DNA from 3 places in the Streptomyces lothianensis genome. Region 2 is predicted to be linked to each of the others. Evidence: riboswitches for the same ligand, from Rfam matches in the RefSeq annotation. Region 2 holds a riboswitch; each other region holds the start of a gene.
What was found. A riboswitch is a leader RNA that binds a small molecule or an ion and turns the genes downstream of it on or off. The one in region 2 is predicted to bind cobalamin.

Region 1 (6,705 bases), on a different contig from region 2:
GCTCGCCGCCGCCCCCGCGGCGGCCGATTCGCCCTCCCCCTCCGCCGGTTCGTCGTCGGAGTCCGATGCGCCGACCTCGGCGGGCACCTCGTTCCGTACGGCCACCGAGATCGAGCAGGGGCAGACCGCCACCGCCAACGCCTCGGCCGGTGACTACCTGTACTGGTCGTTCGCCGCGGACACCGGGCAGCGCCCCACCGTGAAGGCCACGGTGAAACTGCCCGCGACGCACGCCGCCGAGACCTGGCGGATCGACGTGTACGACGGCCTGCGCCGCCGCCAGGCCTGCCAGTACGGCGCCCAGACCCGCACCGCAGCGGCGGGTGCACCTGCCGCGGAGCTGACCTGCGTCCTGCGCACGGTCCGCGGCTGGGCTCAGCCGTGGGCCAACGACCCGCTGCCGGGCACGTACTACGTCCGGCTCACGGCCGTCGGCCTGCCGACGGGCGACCGGGGCCTGCCCGTCGACGCCGAGATCCGGGTCGACTCCAAGGACATCGGCGGCTCGGCGGCGGTGGACGGCTCACTGGCCGAACCCCTGGTGCCGGGCATCGCCGCGGGCGGCGAGGGCGAGGACGGGGACGGCGAGGAGTCCCCCGCGGTGCTCTTCGGCCTCGAACCAGACGACGGCTGGTCATCAGGCTGGTGGTCCGACCGCTGGGTGTGGACCGCGGCGGGCGGCCTGCTCGCCGCACTGGCGGGCGTCGCCGGTTACGCGCTGACGCGCGGCCCGGGGCGCCCGGGACGGGTGCCGCCGCAGGCCTGAACAGGCGCGGCAGCCCCGCCCGAACCCACACGTGGCCCCGCCCACGCCGGAGGGACACCGTCGCCCGGCCGCGACGGCGTCCCTCCGGCGTGGCCAAGCTGGGCGATGGAGACGTCGACGCGCGGCTCCCGGGTGCGGTGGCGGACCGCCACCGCTGCGGCGAGGTCGGTGAAGCCCGCCGCGTAGGAGCGGGCGACGGGATGCCAGCCGTCGTCCGATCCGCCGACCCGCAGCACGAAGGACCCGCCGAGGGCGGCCACATCCTGCAGGGCGGCGGCAACGGACGCGGCCGAGGCACGGGCTTGGTACACGCTTCCAGTCCTCTCTCCGGTCTCCCGTCTCCGGCCTCCCGTCTCCGGTCTCCGGTCTCCGGTCTCCGGTCTCCGGTCCCCGGCTCACGGTCCGTACGGTCAGGGGGCCGGGCGCCGTTGCCGCGGCGGGGTGAAGGCGTACAGGTCGAGAATCTCCGGCCGGGGCGCGACACCCGGTCCACCGGCGCGTGCCCAGGCAACAATGTCCTCGGTCGCTTCGGGGTCGTTGACCAGCCCCAGCCAGACGGGGCGTGCTCCGGCCGCCCGGCCCTCGGCGGAGGGCTGTACGACGATGACGTTGGCCTGGTCGCAGACGTCAAGGCAGTCGGAGACGCGCACCGGCACCGCGGCGCGCAGCCGCGCGGTCTGGGCGGCGTGGTCGACTCCGGTCACCTTGGGGCTGCCGCAGCAGCAGTCGCGGCATATGACGACGCGGCAGGGTACCGGGCCGCTGGGGCACGGCACCGGGCCGTCGGCGGCCCCTCCGGTCCTCGTGTCGTCGGTTGTCCGTCCGGCAGGCGTTGCGGGCATGCGGCGCCGTCCCTCTCTCCGGGGAGATCCGCCCCGGTGTCCGTGGAGGAGGCGACCGCGTGAGTCTCCTGGCTTACGGGTCGATGCCCGTCCCGGCCTTCCCACCCGCTGCCGGGCAGTGGCCTGTCGGGACGCGCTCGCCGATCACAGTGGCGGGACCGCGCCGGAATCCCACCGGCTTCCTCGTTCCGCCGTCGCCCTGTCAGGGGCCATCATCCCATCCCCGAACGGCCCGGCCCGGTACGCCCTTTCGCCGCGCATCCGCGCAGGGGCGCCCCGCAGGTGACATTCCTGCCGGATGAGCCGCGCACGCCCGGTTGGCGGGCCCGGACGGCAGCAGTCGGGCCGGTTCGCTCCGTCGATTCCCCGCCCGGGCGCGGGGCTCAGCCCGCGGCCGGCAGCCCGAACTCGCCGCCCGAGATGGCGGCGAGCTCGCTCGTGAGGTCCTGGAGGGGGCGCTGCAGCTCGTCGAGGGCGGATCGCAAGGCGGGCGCCTGGTCCCAGGCACGTTCATGGTCGACGGGGCCGGTCGACGGTGCGCGTCGCGCTTCCCAGGCGAGAAGGCGCGGGTGCCACTCGCTGAGGAACGGCCTCAGGATCTCGTTCAGCAGCCGGTCGGCGAGCGCCGGCACCGAGCCTGGCGCGGGGAGACGGAGGCCGATGCTGTAGCGCTGCAGGGTGCCGCGGGTGAAGGGGAAGAGGCTGTGCAAGGAGCTCAGCGCCTCGCGCAGACTGCCGCTCCCGACGGGCAGTTGCTGTACGCCGACCCGGCTGACCAGCTCGATCTGCAGGTCGAAGGCGGCCATCCGCTCCGCTTCGCTCACGGTCATGGGCGCGACCTCCCTGCGGGCTCCCGGGACCGGGACAACTCCCGGCACGACCAGGGTAGTGCCGGCGTCACCCAGGCTGGAGAGGACCGCACGCCGTAGCCTCTCCGCGCGGGCCGGGTCCGTCTCGTGATGGCGCCACGCGTGATCGGTGACGCAGTGCAGCCGGTAGCCGTCCGGGGTGGGCCGAAGCAGGCCGCGGGCGCTCAGCTCGGCCAGGCCGGCCGCGGCGCGACGCCGTGCCACGGCCGGCTGCAGCCGGTCGGCGACGATGAACACGGCAGCCACGTCGGCCTCGGTGACCGGCAGCGGGTAGCGCGCACTCGCGCAGCGCAGAACATCGCGGATCTCCGCCGGGGCGGGCGGTGCTTCGCGGACATGGTCGGCGGTGATCGCGCCGCCGGCCAGCTCGTCGAGGAGCGAGCGGCCCGGTTCGTACAGCCTCGCCAGGAGCAGGGAGGGATCCTGCCCGGTGCGAACGGCGCGTCCGAGCAGGTCGAGCGCCCCGGGGTGCCCGTCGACACTCCGGGCCAGTTCGGCATCCCCGACGAGCACGGCCGCGGCTTCGGCCTCCAGAGGTTCGAGGTCGAGGTGCTCGCCGAGTCCTTCGTACGAGCGGCTGCGGGTGATGAGCAGGGTGCGCACGGCCGGATGCGGGGCGATGAGGCCGGCGACGGTGCGGGGCAGGAGTGCGCACGGCACGTCGTCCACGACGTAGAGGCAGGGGCCGAGGCCGCCGTCCGGCGGACGCGGCGCGTCGGCCCCGGCCCAGTACACACCGCCCGGGAACGCGGCACCGAAGCGCTGCGCGTACTCCTGGGCGAGCCGGGTCTTGCCGATGCCCGGCATGCCGCGCAGCTGAACGGCGAGGGCGGTCGCACGGCCGGTGACCAGGGGTGCGTCCTGGGCATGCAGAGCACTGTGCAGCCGCCAGAGTTCGGGCAGCCGCCCGGCGAACTCCCCCGCAGGCAGCGGCATGGCGCCATGGACCCGGGGTGGCGCATCTTCCAGGGGCATCGGATCGGGCACGTGCCGCAGATGCGCGATGACCTCGGAGGCGAGCTCTTCCGGGCGGCCATGGCGGGTGTCGCGGAGTTCGACCGGGTGGATGTGGCCGGTGGCCGCCTCGGGGTTCACCACCAGGACGCGCCGGCGCGGGTCGCCCTCGCCGAGGCCGGCGAGGAAGGCGGCAGTCAACTCCCACTGGCAGGCGGGACGTTGCGGATAGCTGGTGGAGTAGTACGCGAGCAGGACACGTGAGGCGGCGAGTGCACGCCGGATCGTGTCACTGATGCCGGCGAAACCCGCGACAGCGGACTCGTCGGTGAACACCTTGAGGCCCGCGTCGGTGAGCGCCTCGTGCAGCGATCGCACCCGCTCGGCGTCTCTGCGGCTGTAACTGAGGAAGACGTCCCACACGGTGCCCTACCCTACTGTGGGGATCCGGGGAGGCGATCATGGCGCAGTCCGGCGAGGCGCCGCGGCGCGGGCGCGGCGCGCCGTCGCAGGTGACGGCGAAGCTGACGATTCCGTTCGTCGGCGAGGTGACAGGCCTGTGGGAACCGGCGGACGCCGAGCGAACCGCCGCCTGGCAGCTGTACTTCCAACTGGCCACCCGGGTGACCGTGGTCCCGCTGGAGAGAGACGAGGGACTGCTGCGCGAGGCCCTGACCTCGCTCCACTCCCTCTACGACATCACCCGGGGCATCCTGCACGAGCACGGTCCTGCGGTGGCGCCGCCGGTCGGGCCCGGCCGACTCACCTTCGGTGTCCTGGCGATGGTCACCCTGAACAAGGTGCTGCGCCCGCTGCTGACGGTGTGGCACCCCAAACTGACGGCGTACGAGGCGGTGCGCCCGGCAGATCAGGATCCCGTCTCCTACGAGCGGGCGTGGCCGGAAGCCGACGAGCTGCGCCGCCAGTTGAGCGCGACGCGCGAGGCGCTGCACTCGCTGGCGCGCACCCTGCAACAAGTCGCCGGGGTAGGTGACCTGATCGACCTTCCGGTGCCTCGTCCGCCGCAACTTCCGCCGCCGCTCCCGCCGCAACCTCCGCCGCACCTACCGCCGCACCTTCCGCCCCAGCTGCGGCCGGACTCTGACAATGAGCGCTCTGACGGCACCCCCCCCCCGCTGAATAGGGGCAGTCTGCTCGTCCTGGCGGCTTGAGCAGCCACCGTCCCTCACAGGCCAGGGGCTCCCCACAGCGGGAACCAGCGGCCCAGGTCCTGTTCGATCCGCAGTTCTCCGTCGACCGCGGCCTTGACCTGGAGTTCCAGCGGGTTGTCACGCTTACGGCCGGGCTGCGGCGCGAAGGGGTAGAAGGTGCCGCGCTTGTAGAGGTACACCAGCGCGAGCCGGCGCTGCTCGGCGTCCCGGAAGGCGACAAGGGAGCAGAGCAGCTGCGGGCCGAAGCCGCTGTCCTGCAGGGCGGCGTTCACCGCGTGCAGATCGCCCACAAGGGCGGGCAGGCCGTCGGTGCCCGGGGCGCGGTGGGAGAGCAGCCAGGAGTAGCCGTAGTCGTCCCGGCTGAACTCCACGGGCAGCCCACGCCGCTCGGAGTCCGCGTCGAGGAGGGCCCTGACCTCCTCCTGCACCTGGGTGAACGCGCCTCCCTCGATGGACGCGAAGCACACCGAGCCCGCCCCGGTCGGGGTGAAGCCGACGGAGGCCTGCAGGGTGATCGCCGCCGACGGCAGACCGAAGAGCTGATTCAGATCGGGCCCGACCGGCTTGGACCGGCCGAACACGGTGTCCCAGAAACCCACGGCCCCAGCCCCTCTCTCCCTCTTCCTCTCTCTCCCTCTTCCTCTCTCTCCCTCTTCCTGTCTCCCTCTCCTCTCCCCCGTCTCCACGGTGCTTCTCAGGACGCCTCGCCGCCCGGTGCGCCCAGTTCGGCGGAGATCTCCGCGAGCGCTTCCAGGCGACGCTCAAGACTGGGGTGGGTGGAGAACAGGCCGGCCAGGGCCGTGCCGGGCTTCAGGGCCGGGGTGAAGAAGAACGCGTTGAAGGCCTGGGCCGTCCGCAGATCCTCCGAGGGGATCCGGGCGATGTCCCCACTGACCTTCGTCAGCGCCGAGGCCAGCGCGGACGGCCTGCCGGTCAGCATCACGGCCGCACGGTCGGCGGCCAGCTCGCGGTAGCGCGACAGCGCCCGGATGAGCAGGAAGCTGATTGCGTACACGAGCGCGGAGACCCCCATGACGACCATCATCACCACCGCCGTGTTCTGGTCACGGCCGCGGCCTCCGAACAGCTGCGAGTAGAAGGCGAAGCGGACGATGAGCCCCGCGATCACACCGAGGAACGAGGCGATGGTGATCACCGCGACATCCCGGTGGGCGACGTGCGACAGCTCGTGGGCGAGGACACCCTCCAGTTCCTCGGTCTCCAGACGGCGCAGCAGCCCGGTGGTCACGCAGACGACGGCGTGGTCCGCGTCGCGGCCGGTCGCGAAGGCGTTCGGCAGGTCCAGGCCGGAGACGGCCACCCGCGGCTTCGGCATGTCGGCGGCGGCGCACAGCCGGTCGATCACACCGTGCAACTGCGGCTGTTCCTCGGGCGTGACGAAGCGGCCACGCATCGCGAACAGGGCGATCCGGTCCGAGTACCAGAACTGCGCGGCCAGCAGCGCACCGGCGACGACGACCACGAGGAGTACGGACTTCAACAGCACGACGAGCGCGGCGACGAACGCCACGTACAGCAGCCCGAGCAGGAACATCGTGACCAGCATGCGGGCGGTCAGCTGCCGGTCGGTTTCGAACCGGCTACGCATCGTCCTCACCCCCTGGTCAGGGCCCTGCGAACGGCAGCTCACGCGGCTGCGGTGACTCCGTATGGCGCCGCTCTCGTCCTTCCATTGTCCGACCTGCCCCCGAATGGCAGCGACCCGAGGCCCGAGGTCTCCCCCCACTCGATGGCTGTCGTTCTCACCTCGGTGGGAGCAAGGGTGCGAGGAAGCGGCTGGGCTCGCCGTGCCAGGTGATGGCGAGCGCGTCACGGGCCCGGGTCGCCGCGACGAAGAGCAGTGAGCGCGCCCGGTGCAGTTCGCGCCGGTGGCGGCTCGGGTCCGTGTGCTGCCATGCGTCGACGGAGGCCCGGGGGACGAGCCCCTCGGCCGCTCCGGCGATGATCAGGCAGCGGTATTCCAGTCCCTTGAAGCGGTACATGGTGCCGATGTGGACGCCCTGGTCTCCGCGCGGTCCGTCCTGGGTGATCTCCGAGGGCGCGATGCCGCTGCGGGCGAGGCGGTCGGCGAGCTGGGTGAC
Region 2 (6,705 bases):
GGACCAAGACAGCGGAAGGCACCCCCACGCTGCTCCGTTCTCCGTGTACGAGGTCCATCTCCCGTCCTGGAAGCCGGGTTCGACCTACCGCGACCTTGCGAAGGAACTCCCGGACTATGTCCATGAGATGGGCTTCACGCATGTGGAGCTGATGCCGGTGGCGGGACATCCGTTCGGCGGTTCCTGGGGCTACCAGGTGACGTCCTACTACGCCCCGACCCCTCGTCTGGGCACCCCGGACGACTTCAGGCTCCTGGTGGACGCGCTGCACCGGGCCGGAATCGGGGTGATCATGGACTGGGTTCCGGCGCACTTCCCCAAGGACGACTGGGCACTGGCACGCTTCGACGGCGAGGCGTTGTACGAGCCCGGCGACGCACGGCGCGCGGAGCACCCCGACTGGGGCACGCTGGAGTTCGACCACGGCCGCACAGAGGTACGCAACTTCCTGGTGGCCAACGCCGTCTACTGGTGCGAGGAGTTCCACATCGACGGCCTGCGCGTGGACGCGGTCGCCTCGATGCTCTACCTCGACTACTCCCGCGACAGCGGCGGATGGGAACCGAACGTGTTCGGCGGCCGGGAGGACCTCGACGCCGTCGCCTTCCTTCAGGAGGTGAACGCCACGCTCCACCGCCGATGCCCCGGCGTCGTGACCATCGCCGAGGAGTCGACGGCCTGGGAAGGCGTGACGAGACCGACGCACGCGGGCGGCCTGGGCTTCAGCCTCAAGTGGAACATGGGCTGGATGCACGACTCGCTGCTGTACATGGCCCGCGATCCCGTCCATCGCTCCTACCACCACGACGAGCTGACCTTCTCGATGGTCTACGCCTACAGCGAGAACTACGTCCTGCCCATCTCCCACGACGAGGTCGTCCACGGCAAACGCGCCCTGGTGGCGAAAATGCCCGGTGACTGGTGGCAGCAACGCGCCAACCACCGCGCCTACCTCGCGTACATGTGGGCCCATCCGGGCAAACAACTCCTGTTCATGGGCCAGGAGTTCGCTCAGGGCGCCGAGTGGTCGGAGGACGAGGGCCCGCACTGGTGGCTCCTGGATCCCGCCCATCCGGCCGAACGCGACCACGCAGGCATCCGCGCCCTGGTCCGCGACCTCAATCACGCCTACCGCGAGCAGCCGGCCCTGTGGGAACAGGACACCACCCCGCACGGCTTCACCTGGATCACCGCCGACGCGGCCGACGACAACGTCCTGGCCTTCCTCCGCCACCCCGCGGACGGCGCACCACTCCTGGCGGTGACGAACTTCTCCCCGGTGGTCCGCCATGACTACCGCCTGCATGTCCCCGCCGGCACCGGGTCCTGGCACGAAGTGCTGAACACCGACCATCGCGCCTACGGCGGCAGCGGAATCAGCACCCCCCACCGGACCGGCCCCGACGCGGGCACCATCCACGTCACACTGCCACCCCTGGCCACGCTTTGGCTGAGTCCGGGCCGCTGAGAGGGCACCGGGCGATCCCCGGCCCGGCCTCCAGCCACCCCATGAGACGGCTGGAGGCCGCGCGGTCAGGAAGTCAGCTCCCGAAGGTCCGCGGCGAGCGAGGTGATTGCCGCGGGGTTGCGGGGGCTCTCCACGAGGTCGACATAGTCGAGGACGACGATGCGGTCGTTCCTGATCGCGGAGACATGGGCCAGCGGCTTGTACGACTTGAGGAACTTCACCTTCTGCTCGGCGGTCGTGTCCCCGTAGTCGTTGACCACGATGACCTCGGGGTCGCGTTCCACGACCGTCTCCCAGCCCACAGTGGTCCAGCTGTCCTTGAGGTCCTTCATGATGTGGTCGCCGCCGGCCTTGGTGATGATGTCGTGGGGTCCGGCGTGCAGCCCGGAGGTGAACGGCTTGTCCTGGCCGCTGTCATAGAGGAACACCCTCGGCCGGTCGCCGCCCGAGGGGGCCTTTGCCCGCGCCGCGGCCACCTCCTCGCGGAACGAGGTGATGAGGGCTTCGGCCCGGTCCTCGACGTCGAACACCTTGCCCAGGTTCCGCAGGTCCGTGTACAGCGCGTCGAGGGGCGACATCACCCCGCGGGCCGTGCCGCGCCCGTTGCGGCAGGACTCCGTGAGCAGATACGAGTCGATGCCGACGCGTTGCAGCGCCTCGGGCGTGAAGCCGTCACCCTCGTTGAAACCGTAGTTCCAGCCCGCGAAGACCAGATCGGCGCGGGCGTCGAGGACCAGCTCCTTGTTGATCTGCTTCTTGGAAAGCCACTTCGTCTTCCGGTAGCCGTCCTTCCACGGCACGGCCGTCAGATCGCCCTTGTTGTCGGGCATGACGTATCCCGCCATGTGGTCCTCGAGGCCGAGGGCGAACATGATCTCGGTGATGCCGACGTCGTTGGTGACCACGCGCCGCGGGGCCTTCGCATACGTCTTCTTCTCACCGCAGTTCTCGACGGTGACGGGGTAGTGGCTGTCGGATGCTCCGGCGCCGTCCGCCTTCTTGTCCTCCGGTATGACCTGCGCACCGCAGCCGGTGAGCGCGAGGGCCAAGGTCAGTGCGAGGGCGGCGGGACGTGCGAGATTCGGCATGGCGGCGGTGACTCCTTGCGGACGGACGTGCGGATGTATCACTCGGACGTGAGGGCGCATCGCTGGGCCCCGGGGGACGGATCACTGGAGGGGAAGGCGGTCGAAGAGCAGCTGGACCACACCGGTGTCGGGGTGTTCGACGCGATGGGCCCGCACACCGAAGACGTCGGCGAGCAGCCCCGGCGTGAGGACGTCGTCCGGTGCGCCGGAGGCGACGATCCGCCCGGCTTCGATGACGTACAGGAGGTCGCAGTGGCGCGCGGCGAGGTTGAGGTCATGCAAGGCGGTGAGCACGGTCAGACCGCTGGCCCGGACCAGCGCCAGGGTCTCCAGCTGCTGGGCGATGTCGAGGTGGTTGGTGGGCTCGTCCAGCACGAGGACATGTGGCTCCTGGGCGAGCGCCCGGGCGATGAGGACCCGCTGCTTCTCGCCGCCGGACAGCGTGAGGAAACCACGGCCGGCCAGGTGCCCCGCCCCCACTCCCTCCAGTGCGGCCGCACACGTGCGGCGGTCTTCCCCGGTGGTCCGGGCCACCGGGCCCTGGTGCGGCAGCCTCCCCATGGCCACCACCTCGGCCACGGTGAAGTCGAACTCCGGGGCGGACTCCTGCGGCAGGGCGGCCAGCCGGCGCGCGGACGCGCGGACGTCCAGCGCCGACAGGTCGTCGCCGTCGAGGCGGACCGTACCGGCCGTGGGACGCAGTGCCCGGTACACGCAGCGCAACAGGGTGGATTTCCCGCTGCCGTTGGGGCCGACCAGCCCCACGAACGAGCCGCTCCCCGCTCGCAGGCTGACGTCCTCGACCAGCCGCGCTCCGGAGAGCTCGACGGTCAGTTCCTCGATGTCGACCCGCATCAGGCACCCCCGAAGTTGTAGGCGCGGCGGCGCATGAGCAGCACGAAGCACGGCACACCGATCGCGGCCGTCAGTACGCCCAGCGGCAGTTCCGCGGGGGCCAGCACCACGCGCGACAGGATGTCCACCCAGATCAGCAGCAGGGCGCCGGCCGGCGGGGCGACGACGAGCAGGCGGCGGTGATCGGCTCCGACCAGCATCCGGGCGGCGTGCGGAACCATCAGACCCACGAAGCCGATCGCCCCGCTGACGGCGACCACCGTCCCGGTGACGGCCGCGGCGGTGACGAAGAGCTCCTTGCGCAGCCGCCCGGGGTCCACCCCGAGGGCGGCTGCGGTCTCGTCGCCCATCGCCAGGGCGTTCAGACGCCGGGCCGACCAGCTCAGGTGGGCGAGCCCGGCGAGCACGGCCCCGGCGGCGATCGGTACGGAGGACCAGCTCGCCCCGCCCAGGCTGCCGAGCAGCCACATCATCGCCGATCTGGCGGCCTCGCCGTGCTCGGCGGCGAACACCATGAACGTGGTCACCGCCGAGAAGCCGTAGTACATCGCCGTGCCGGTCAGTACGAGCCGGAGCGGCGTCAGCCCGCGCGGGGTCATGGCGATCGCGTACACCAGGAACATGGCCACGAGAGCGGACAGGAACGCGGCCGCCGACAGCGCCCAGATCCCGAGGGCACCGAACGCGCCGAAGATGAGAACGGCGTTGGCGCCGACGGCCGCGCCGGAGGAGATGCCGAGGACGAACGGGTCGGCGAGCGCGTTGCGGACCATGGCCTGCACGGCCACGCCCACCGCCGCCAGACCGGCGCCGACCACCGCGGCCAGCACCGCACGCGGGAGGCGCAGTTCCCACACGATGGTGTAGGAGGGCACTTCGTCCGCGGCGATGGACCCACCGGTCAGCCCCGCCCCCAGGTAGCGCAGTACCTCGCTCCAGGCCAGCCCCGACGCCCCGATGCCCGCCGCGCAGACCAGGGACACCGGGAGCGCCAGGCACAGCACGGTCACGAGCAGGGGCAGCGAGACGCGGGGAGGGGGTGGGGGCCCGCTGCGGGCGGGCACGTGCGGTGCGGCGGGCAGGGGATCACGGAGCGTGGCCACAGGCGGATCGCTTTCGCCTCGGGCCGTGCACCTGCTTGTTCGAAGAAGCGGCCCCGGGCGCAAGGCGCCCCGCGCAGCACCTCTCGCAGTCCACGGCGATTGACAGGAGCTTCACCACCGCGGGTAATCGGGCTTACGGAGCCTCGGGAGGGCTCCGCCTACCGTTGCGGGTCAGCGCCGGACTTCGACCGGACTTCCCCCACGGGGTGCTCGCAGCTTAGCGGGTGCTTGCTCACCGCCGTCACGGCCGCTCCCTTGTGCATGGCCGGGCCAGAGGGCAGAGCTCTCCGGCCCGGCTGCTTCCCGGGCTTTCCCGGGCTTTCCCGGGCTTTCCTGGGCGTGGCCGGGTCCGGCCCCGGCAGCCGCTGCTGCTGCCGAGGCTCGCACCGATCTCAGCCCGGGAGATGGTCGCGCAGTGGCGCGGGGCGCAGCCCGGCGGCGTCGACGGCGTCCAGCACCCGCTCCAGGTCCGCCGCGGCGGTGTCGGGGCCGAGGTGGACGAGCAGGATGTCCCCGGCGTTCAGCTCCGGGATCTCGGGCTCGCCGGGTATCCAGGGCCAGTCGGTGAGGTCGTGGGTCCAGGTGACGACTGCTGCGGCGCCGCACTCCGCCGCGGCGATCCTGGTGTCCTCGTTGTAGGCGCCGGCGGGGGGCCGGAACAGCCGCGGACTGTCGCCGAACGCGGCGAGCTGCGCGTCCCTGGCCCCGCAGATCTGCTCCTTCTGCGCCGCGAAATCCAGCTCGGTGAGATCGAGGTGGTCGACCGCGTGGTTCTCCATCCGGGAGGGTCCGTGGTTGAGTAGCTGCTGGAAGTAGTCCCGGTCCCAGGAGTAGTTCACCGGGTTGATGAACAGCGACGCCGGGACGTGCCGGTCCAGGAGCATCCGCTGGACCGACGGATCGTGGCCCCAGCCGTCGTCGATGGTGATGAAGGCGACGGGCTCGTCCGTGTCGACTTGGCTGATCACAGGCGCCGGCTCCGCCCAGGAGTCCGAAGGCTCCGCGTGCGCAGGGACGGAAGCGGCCAGCGGGATCGACAGTGCGGCGAAGGCGGCGAGCGCCGCCGTGCGGATTCTCGACATGCACACAAGATGGTCCAGACCAATTCGCGGTGTCAATGACCTTGCCCCGCAAAGAAGTTGCTCGCTGCGCGGGGCCCGGACGTGATCATCCGATCAGGACGCTGCGTGCGATGCTCGGTACCCCCGCGCTGTCCATGGCGAACAGCAGGTAGCTGCCGGGCAGGGCCACCCCCGGATCGGACGGAATGCTCAACTCGTAGGTGTTCGCGGCTGTTTGGCTGCTGTGGAGCGGTACGCGGCGCTGGTCGTTGTTCGTCGAGTGTGTGGCGACGTTGTTGCGGACCAGGACGAACGAGGCCACCGGCTTGTGGGTGGTCACCGTGACCTTCGCTCCGTTCGTCATTTCGGCGGGCACCGTTCCGGTGATGGCGGGGCGTGGCTTGTGAGTGCCGTCCGCGTTGAGCAGGTATGGCGGTGTGAAGATCGAGCCGTCCGGGTGGTTGGTGGCGCAATCGCCGCACAGACCCCCGCCACCGGTGAATATACGGCCGTCGGGCAGCAGATTGGCGACGCTGTGGTAGTTCCGCGGCACGGCCATGGTCGCCATCCTCGTGAACCTGCCGGTGGCCGGATCCCAGATCTCCGGTGTCATCGCGGACGTGGCGTCGCTGAATGGTACGGGGAACGCCTGGCCGCCGAACACGGCGATCTTGCCGTCCGGCATCACCACGCTGTTGGCGAAGGCCCGCGCGTAGTCCATGTCACCGGTCCGCGTGACGGCCGGCGCGCCGGCGCCGTTTGCATCGACGGTGTAGGCGCGGCGCGTGGCCGGCGCGTTCTCGTACGCGGTGGCACCGCCCAGCGTCAGCAGCTTGCCGATGTCGTACGCGACGGCGTTGCCGTTCATCGCGTCCGCGCTGTCGCCCCGGCTGCCCGCGGAGCTGATGCCGCCCGAGCCGCCGGTGGTGATCCAGTTCATCTGCTTGCTGGGCCCCAGGTGCAGGACCCGCCCGCCGGAAGCGGCGTACAGCCACTGGTGGTTGTCGGCCCGGTAGGCGTCGGCGGGGTCGTCGGTCATGGTGGTGGTGACGGGCACGCCCGGCAGGGTGCGCCATGTGCCGTCGGCCGGGGACCAGACCTCGCCGCCCTTCCCGCCGTTCCCTCCGTTC
Region 3 (6,705 bases), on a different contig from region 2:
GCTCCATGAAGGAGAAGGGGTTCTCCGAGCCGTAGACCGGGGCGAAGCCCAGGCGGGTCAGGCGCTGGTCGGCCACGCACTCCAGGTACTGGCGCATCGACTCGGTGTTCATGCCGGGCAGACCCTCGCCGCACAGGTCGCGGCCGAACTGCAGCTCCGCGGCGACGGCTTCCTTCAGCATGTCCGTGACCTGCTGCTGCAGCTCCTCGTCGAAGAGCTCCGGCTCCTCCTTGCGGACGGTGTCCACGACCTCGAACGCGAAGTTCATATGCATGGTCTCGTCCCGGAAGACCCAGTTCGTCCCGGTGGCGAGCCCGTGCAGCAGTCCGCGCGAGCGGAACCAGTACACGTACGCGAAGGCCCCGTAGAAGAAGAGGCCCTCGATGCAGGCCGCGAAGCAGATGAGGTTGAGGAGGAAGCGGCGGCGGTCCGCCTTGGTCTCCAGGCGGTCGATCTGCTCGACCGAGTCCATCCACTTGAAGCAGAAGTCGGCCTTCTCCTTGATGGAGGGGATGTTCTCGACGGCCGCGAATGCGGCGGCGCGGTCCTCCGGGTCGGGGAGGTAGGTGTCCAGGAGGGTCAGATAGAACTGGACGTGCACGGCTTCCTCGAAGAGCTGGCGCGAGAGATACAGGCGCGCCTCCGGGGAGTTGATGTGCTTGTAGAGGGTGAGCACCAGGTTGTTCGCCACGATCGAGTCGCCCGTCGCGAAGAAGGCGACCAGGCGGCCGATCATGTGCTGCTCGCCCGGGGAGAGCTTGGCGAGGTCGGCGACGTCCGAGTGGAGATCGACCTCCTCGACCGTCCAGGTGTTCTTGATGGCGTCCCGGTAGCGCTCGTAGAAGTCGGGGTAGCGCATCGGGCGGAGGGTGAGTTCGAAGCCCGGGTCGAGGAGGTTCTTCGCGGCACGGCTTTCGGCGGTCGATGCGGCCGATGTGGTCGATGCGGTCATTACTGGCAGGCCTCGCAGGACTCGGGGTTTTCCAGGGAGCAGGCGAGGGCTTCGGCTTCGCTCGCCTGCTGTACGGGGATGGGGGCCGCTGCCGCCGCGGGGGCGGAGCCGGCGGCGCGGGCGATCCGGGTGGCCGGGCGCGAGCGCAGGTAGTACGTGGTCTTCAGGCCCTGCTTCCAGGCGTACGCGTACATCGAGCTGAGCTTGCCGATGGTGGGCGTCTCCAGGAACAGGTTCAGGGACTGCGACTGGTCGAGGAACGGGGTGCGGGCGGCCGCCATGTCGATCAGGCCGCGCTGCGGGATCTCCCAGGCGGTGCGGTACAGGGCGCGTACGTCCTCGGGGATCCAGTTCAGGCCCTGGACCGAGCCGTTGGACTCGCGCAGCGCCTCGCGGGTCTGCGCGTCCCAGACGCCGAGCTTCTTCAGCTCGTCGACCAGATAGGCGTTGACCTGGAGGAACTCACCGCTCAGCGTCTCGCGCTTGAAGAGGTTGGAGACCTGCGGCTCGATGCACTCGTAGACGCCCGCGATGGAGGCGATGGTGGCGGTGGGGGCGATGGCGAGGAGGAGGGAGTTGCGCATGCCGGTGGTGGCGATGCGTTCCCGCAGGGCCGCCCAGCGCTCAGGCCAGTTCAGCGCCACGTCGTAGTGGTCGGGGTGCAGGACGCCGCGGGCCGCTCGGGTCCTGTCCCAGGCCGGCAGCGGACCCTCGCGTTCGGCCAGCTCGCAGGAGGCCTCGTAGGCCGCGAGCATGATGCGTTCGGCGATACGGGTCGAGAGGGCGCGGGCCTCGGGCGAGTCGAAGGGCAGGCGCAGTTTGAAGAAGACGTCCTGCAGGCCCATGGCGCCGAGGCCGACGGGCCGCCAGCGCGCGTTGGAGCGGCCGGCCTGCTCGGTCGGGTAGAAGTTGATGTCGACGACGCGGTCCAGGAAGGTGACGGCCGTACGGACGGTCGCGTCCAAGCGGTCCCAGTCGAGGTCGCCGGTCGGGAGCACGAAGGCGCCCAGGTTGACGGAGCCCAGGTTGCAGACGGCCGTCTCGCCGTCGTCCGTGACCTCGAGGATCTCGGTGCACAGGTTCGAGGAGTGGACGGTGTGGCCGGGCTCGGCGGTCTGGTTGGCGGTGCGGTTGGCGGCGTCCTTGAAGGTCATCCAGCCGTTGCCGGTCTGTGCGAGGGTCCGCATCATGCGGCCGTACAGGTCGCGGGCCGGGATGGTGCGCAGCGCCTTGCCCTCGGCCTCGGCCTTCTCGTACGCGGCGTCGAACTCCGTGCCCCACAGGTCGACGAGTTCGGGCACGTCGGCGGGCGAGAACAGCGACCAGTCCTGGTCGGCCTCGACGCGGCGCATGAAGGCGTCCGGGATCCAGTGCGCGAGGTTCAGGTTGTGCGTACGGCGGGCGTCCTCGCCGGTGTTGTCGCGCAGCTCCAGGAACTCCTCGATGTCCGCGTGCCAGGTCTCCAGGTAGACGGCCGCGGCGCCCTTCCTGCGGCCGCCCTGGTTCACGGCGGCGACGGAGGCGTCGAGGGTCTTCAGGAACGGGACGATGCCGTTGGAGTGCCCGTTCGTGCCGCGGATGAGGGAGCCGCGGGCGCGGATGCGGGAGTAGGCGAGGCCGATGCCGCCCGCGTGCTTGGAGAGGCGGGCGACCTGGTGGTACCGGTCGTAGATCGAGTCGAGTTCGTCGAGCGGCGAGTCGAGCAGGTAGCAGGACGACATCTGCGGGTGGCGGGTGCCGGAGTTGAAGAGCGTCGGTGAGGACGGCAGATAGTCGAGGCGGCTCATCAGGCCGTACAGCGCGGCCACTTCGTCCACGGCGGCGGCCGATTCGTCGGCGGCGAGCCCGGCGGCCACGCGCAGCATGAAGTGCTGCGGGGTCTCGATGACCTTGCGGGTGATCGGGTGGCGCAGCAGGTAGCGGGAGTGGACCGTGCGCAGGCCGAAGTAGCCGAAGCGGTCGTCGGCGCCTTCGGCGACGGAAGCCTCGACCAGGGCGTCGAGACGCTCGTGGTGCGCCCATACGAACTCGGCGGTGCGGTCGGCGATCAGGCCCTCGCGGTGACCGGCCGATACGGACTCGGTGAAGGTGCGCACACCCTGCGAGGCGGCCTCTTCGGCGATCGTCAGGGTGAGGAGGCGGGCGGCGAGCTTCGCGTAGGCGGGGTCCTCGGCGATCAGTCCGGCGGCTGCCTCCGTGGCGAGCTCGCGCAGCTCGGCCTCGTCGGCGGCGGCGCTGCGGCCGCGCAGGGCGGCGGCGGCGACCTTGCCGGGGTCGGTGTCGGGGAGGTCGGCGGTCAGCTCGGTGAGGGTGCGCAGGAGGGCGGTGCCGGGGCGGTCGGCGGGCTCGTGGGCGTCCGGCTTCTGAGCGGCCCGCTGCTGCGTGTCCGGCTCCTGCTCAGCGGTCTCCTCGCCGGTCCCCGCTGCGGCCGGATCCACTGGCGCGATGGTCACGTATGCACTCCCTCACTCGGCACAGGGCCGAGCGGGGGCGGCGGGTGCACGAGGCGTGCGCGGGCAGGGCGCAACGCTCCGCGTCCACCGGCCCATTCCGCGAGGCCCGGACGTCTCGGCGCCCGGCCGTCCGGCCCGGGCGCACCGTCGGCAGGTCTTCGGACTTCGCGGGCTCCGGGCCCGTTCACCGTTGCGGGTCAGTTCCGGAGTTTCACCGGATTCCCCTGCTGCGACAGCGAGGTCGAGCATACATGTTGTGGGTGGCAGCGGATGCCATGCCCACATCTTGTGTGTCGGCGGGCGATCAGAGCCTCAGCTCGTACGCCCACAGCTCCAGATCGTCACGGTCCGGAAGCGGATTCCAGTCGCGTTCCGGGGTCCGTACGAAGCCGAGGCGTTCGTAGATGCGGTGAGCGCTGTGCATCATGTGCTGGGTCGAGAGGACCACGCCCGCGCAGCCGGCCGCGCGGGCCCGGTCGACGCAGGCCCGCACGAGGGCCTCCCCCACCCCGCGCCCGCGGCCCCCGTGCGCCACCGCGAGCCCGCGGAACTCGGCCTCGTCGGGCCGCGCGATCTGCGCCGACGGCACGCCGTGCAGCGCGAACGTGACACCGCCGAGCAGCTGTTCGCCGTCGACGGCCACCAGGACCTCGGCGGTGGCGGCGCGGCCCGCGACATCGCGGAGGATCGGGATGTACGGGTCCTCCTCGCCGTAGTCGAGGAGGCCGTCCGCGAGATAGACCCGGACGGTCAGGTCTCCGAGGGGCTCGTACTCCTCGGGGCGTGCGGGTCTGATCGTGAAGTCCATGGCCGCATTGTGCCGCCGGGGCGGAGGGGACGATCAAGCGGATTACGCGGCGCGGGAGAAGCGCTCGCGCTGCGAGTGGCCCGTCCCTTCGTCGTTGCCGAGCGGCCGCCGCTCGGCCCTGGCCAGCTGCCGGTCCATCCGGCGGCCCTTGGCGTGGCCGATCACGGCCGGGACCACGAGCAGGGCGAAGAAGGCGAGAACGGTGATCCAGTCGAGAAGAGTCTGTGTCGTCATGTCCCCCACAGTGCCGCGCGCGACGATCAAGGGGCAGTGGCAGGACTGCCGCACACCCTCGATTTCCTGCCAGTCGCGCGGCACACTGGCAGGCATGCTGAAAAACGTCGCCGCAGTGCTGCTCAACGGTGTGCACCCCTTCGAACTCGGCGTGGTCTGCGAGGTGTTCGGACTCGACCGCAGCGACGAGGGGCTGCCCGTCTACGACTTCGCGGTGGCCTCCGCGGAAGGCCCCGAGCTCTCCACGCACGCGGGCTTCACCGTGCGCACGGAACACGGTCTCGACCGCCTGGAGGAGGCCGACCTGATCTGCGTGCCGGCCGGCGAGTCGTACACGGACCGGAGCTATCCGCCGGAGCTCCTGGAGGCCCTGCGCCGCGGGGCCGAACGGGGTGCGCGCGTGCTCTCCGTCTGCTCAGGGGTGTTCGTGCTCGGTGCGGCCGGGCTGCTCGACGGGCGGGAGTGCGCGGTGCACTGGAGGCACGTACAGGAGCTGTCGGTGCGGTATCCGCGGGCGAAGGTGCTGCCCGACGTGCTCTACGTGGACGACGGGCCGGTGATCACCTCGGCGGGGACGGCAGCCGGGATCGACGCGGCCCTGCACATCGTGCGCGAGGAGCACGGCACGGAGGTCGCCAACGCGATCGCCCGGCGGATGGTCGTACCGCCCCACCGGGACGGCGGGCAGGCGCAGTTCGTGGCGCGGCCGTTGCCGCGGACGTCCTGCGACACGGTCGGCGGCGTGCTGGCGTGGATGGACCGGCATCTCGACGAGGAGATCACCGTCGAGATGCTCGCGGAGAAGGCGCTGATGTCGCCGCGGACGTTCGCGCGGCGGTTCAAGGAGGAGACCGGGACGACGCCGTACCGGTGGCTGATGCGGCAACGGCTGCTGTTCGCGCAGCAGTTGCTGGAGGCGGGGGACGAGACGGTGGATGCGGTGGCGGGGCGGGCCGGGTTCGGGAACGCGGCGGCGATGCGGCATCAGTTCCTGCGGGTGCTGGGAACCACGCCGCATGCGTATCGGCGTACGTTCCAGGGGCCGCCGGCCCGCGCCGCCTGAACGGGGGGACGCGGGCCCGGCAGGGGTCAGTCGTTGGGGACCACCTCGTAGCGCGGGGTGCCCTCCTGCATCTGGCGGAGGGCGTCCTTGCGTTCGCGCTTCGAGAGGCGGTCGATGTACAGGTAGCCGTACAGGTGGTCCGTCTCGTGCTGCAGGCAGCGCGCGAAGTAGCCCGTGCCGCGCACCTTGATCGGGTTACCCTTCTCGTCCTGCCCGGTGACCTCCGCGTAGTCCGGCCGCGCGAGCGAGACGTACGCCGTGGGCACCGAGAGGCAGCCCTCGTTGTTGTCGTCGAGGACCCGCTGCTCGGCGGGCAGTTCGGCGAGCACCGGGTTGCAGACGACACCGACGTGCCGTACGCCCTGGTCGTCGGGGCAGTCGTAGACGAAGACCTTCTTGTCGACGCCGATCTGGTTGGCGGCAAGGCCCACGCCCTCGGCGGTGCGCTGGCTGGCGAACATGTCGTCGACCAGCCGCGCGAGCTCCTCGTCGAACTCGGTGACGTCCTTGCACTCCTTGTGCAGGACGGGGTTGCCGACGACGGTGATCGGGCGGGACGTGCCGCGCTCGCGGTACGCGGTCTCGCGCTCCTCGGGGTTCTCCGAGTCGATGACGTATCCCTCGTCGTCGACGGGGAGGACTCCAGCCGTCTGCTGCTGTTCGGTCATGGGGTCGTACGCCTTCCTCGACTCTCCACCTGGTGATGGGCCAAGCCTACGGGCACGGCGGAGTGCAGGATGCCCCGGTCCTCGGGATGCGGCCGGATCCGGTCCGGTCCGGTCGGCAGCGGCCGGGTCCGGCCCCGGCCGGATCGCGTCGGACGCGGTCAGCACACCTCTTCGAGGTCGCGCCAGTCGCGGGAGTCCGGGCTGTCGGCGACCCAGCCGTCCAGGAGCCCCCGTACGAGACCGGGCGGCGCCGCGATCCCGCACTCGCGCTCCGGCACCCACAGGGCGCCCGCGGTGCGGTGGCCGAGCGGTCCGGGGTGGCCGGGCTCGCTGTGGTCGTGCGGGTCCAGGTGCTCGCCGTCGCCCTCGTCGGAGGGCATCCGGGACTCGGAGCACATCCGGCAAAGCAGCCGCACCGACGAGGACCAGTCCTCGGCGGCGAAACCGGCGTCGGAGGCAAGCTTCTCCAGGGCGTCCCGGTCCGCCTCGGTGGCGGCTTCGAGGAGCACCACCCAGGTCGGTACGGG

Region 1: it holds a riboswitch for cobalamin, as region 2 does, so the genes downstream of both, ACLF6P_RS07970 ((2Fe-2S) ferredoxin domain-containing protein) here and ACLF6P_RS24025 (FecCD family ABC transporter permease) in region 2, are expected to answer to the same signal.
Region 3: it holds a riboswitch for cobalamin, as region 2 does, so the genes downstream of both, ACLF6P_RS20080 (ribonucleoside-diphosphate reductase subunit alpha) here and ACLF6P_RS24025 (FecCD family ABC transporter permease) in region 2, are expected to answer to the same signal.

What each region holds. Positions count from the first base shown of each region.
Region 1 is NZ_JBLMKT010000027.1:236,315-243,019, forward strand. It holds gene ACLF6P_RS07960 (hypothetical protein) at 1-766, shown strand, start outside; gene ACLF6P_RS07965 (hypothetical protein) at 712-1,077, opposite strand; gene ACLF6P_RS07970 ((2Fe-2S) ferredoxin domain-containing protein) at 1,177-1,608, opposite strand; cobalamin riboswitch at 1,650-1,838, opposite strand; gene ACLF6P_RS07975 (TIR domain-containing protein) at 1,992-3,854, opposite strand; gene ACLF6P_RS07980 (hypothetical protein) at 3,893-4,603, shown strand; gene pspAB (PspA-associated protein PspAB) at 4,618-5,202, opposite strand; gene htpX (zinc metalloprotease HtpX) at 5,298-6,212, opposite strand; gene ACLF6P_RS07995 (UvrD-helicase domain-containing protein) at 6,367-6,705, opposite strand, start outside.
Region 2 is NZ_JBLMKT010000069.1:15,171-21,875, reverse strand. It holds gene glgB (1,4-alpha-glucan branching protein GlgB) at 1-1,468, shown strand, start outside; gene ACLF6P_RS24035 (ABC transporter substrate-binding protein) at 1,534-2,556, opposite strand; gene ACLF6P_RS24030 (ABC transporter ATP-binding protein) at 2,638-3,411, opposite strand; gene ACLF6P_RS24025 (FecCD family ABC transporter permease) at 3,411-4,514, opposite strand; cobalamin riboswitch at 4,616-4,736, opposite strand; gene ACLF6P_RS24020 (polysaccharide deacetylase family protein) at 4,907-5,596, opposite strand; gene ACLF6P_RS24015 (discoidin domain-containing protein) at 5,682-6,705, opposite strand, start outside.
Region 3 is NZ_JBLMKT010000057.1:74,590-81,294, forward strand. It holds gene ACLF6P_RS20075 (ribonucleotide-diphosphate reductase subunit beta) at 1-952, opposite strand, end outside; gene ACLF6P_RS20080 (ribonucleoside-diphosphate reductase subunit alpha) at 952-3,405, opposite strand; cobalamin riboswitch at 3,538-3,660, opposite strand; gene ACLF6P_RS20085 (GNAT family N-acetyltransferase) at 3,710-4,213, opposite strand; gene ACLF6P_RS20090 (hypothetical protein) at 4,256-4,447, opposite strand; gene ACLF6P_RS20095 (helix-turn-helix domain-containing protein) at 4,542-5,510, shown strand; gene def (peptide deformylase) at 5,537-6,178, opposite strand; gene ACLF6P_RS20105 (tetratricopeptide repeat protein) at 6,337-6,705, opposite strand, start outside.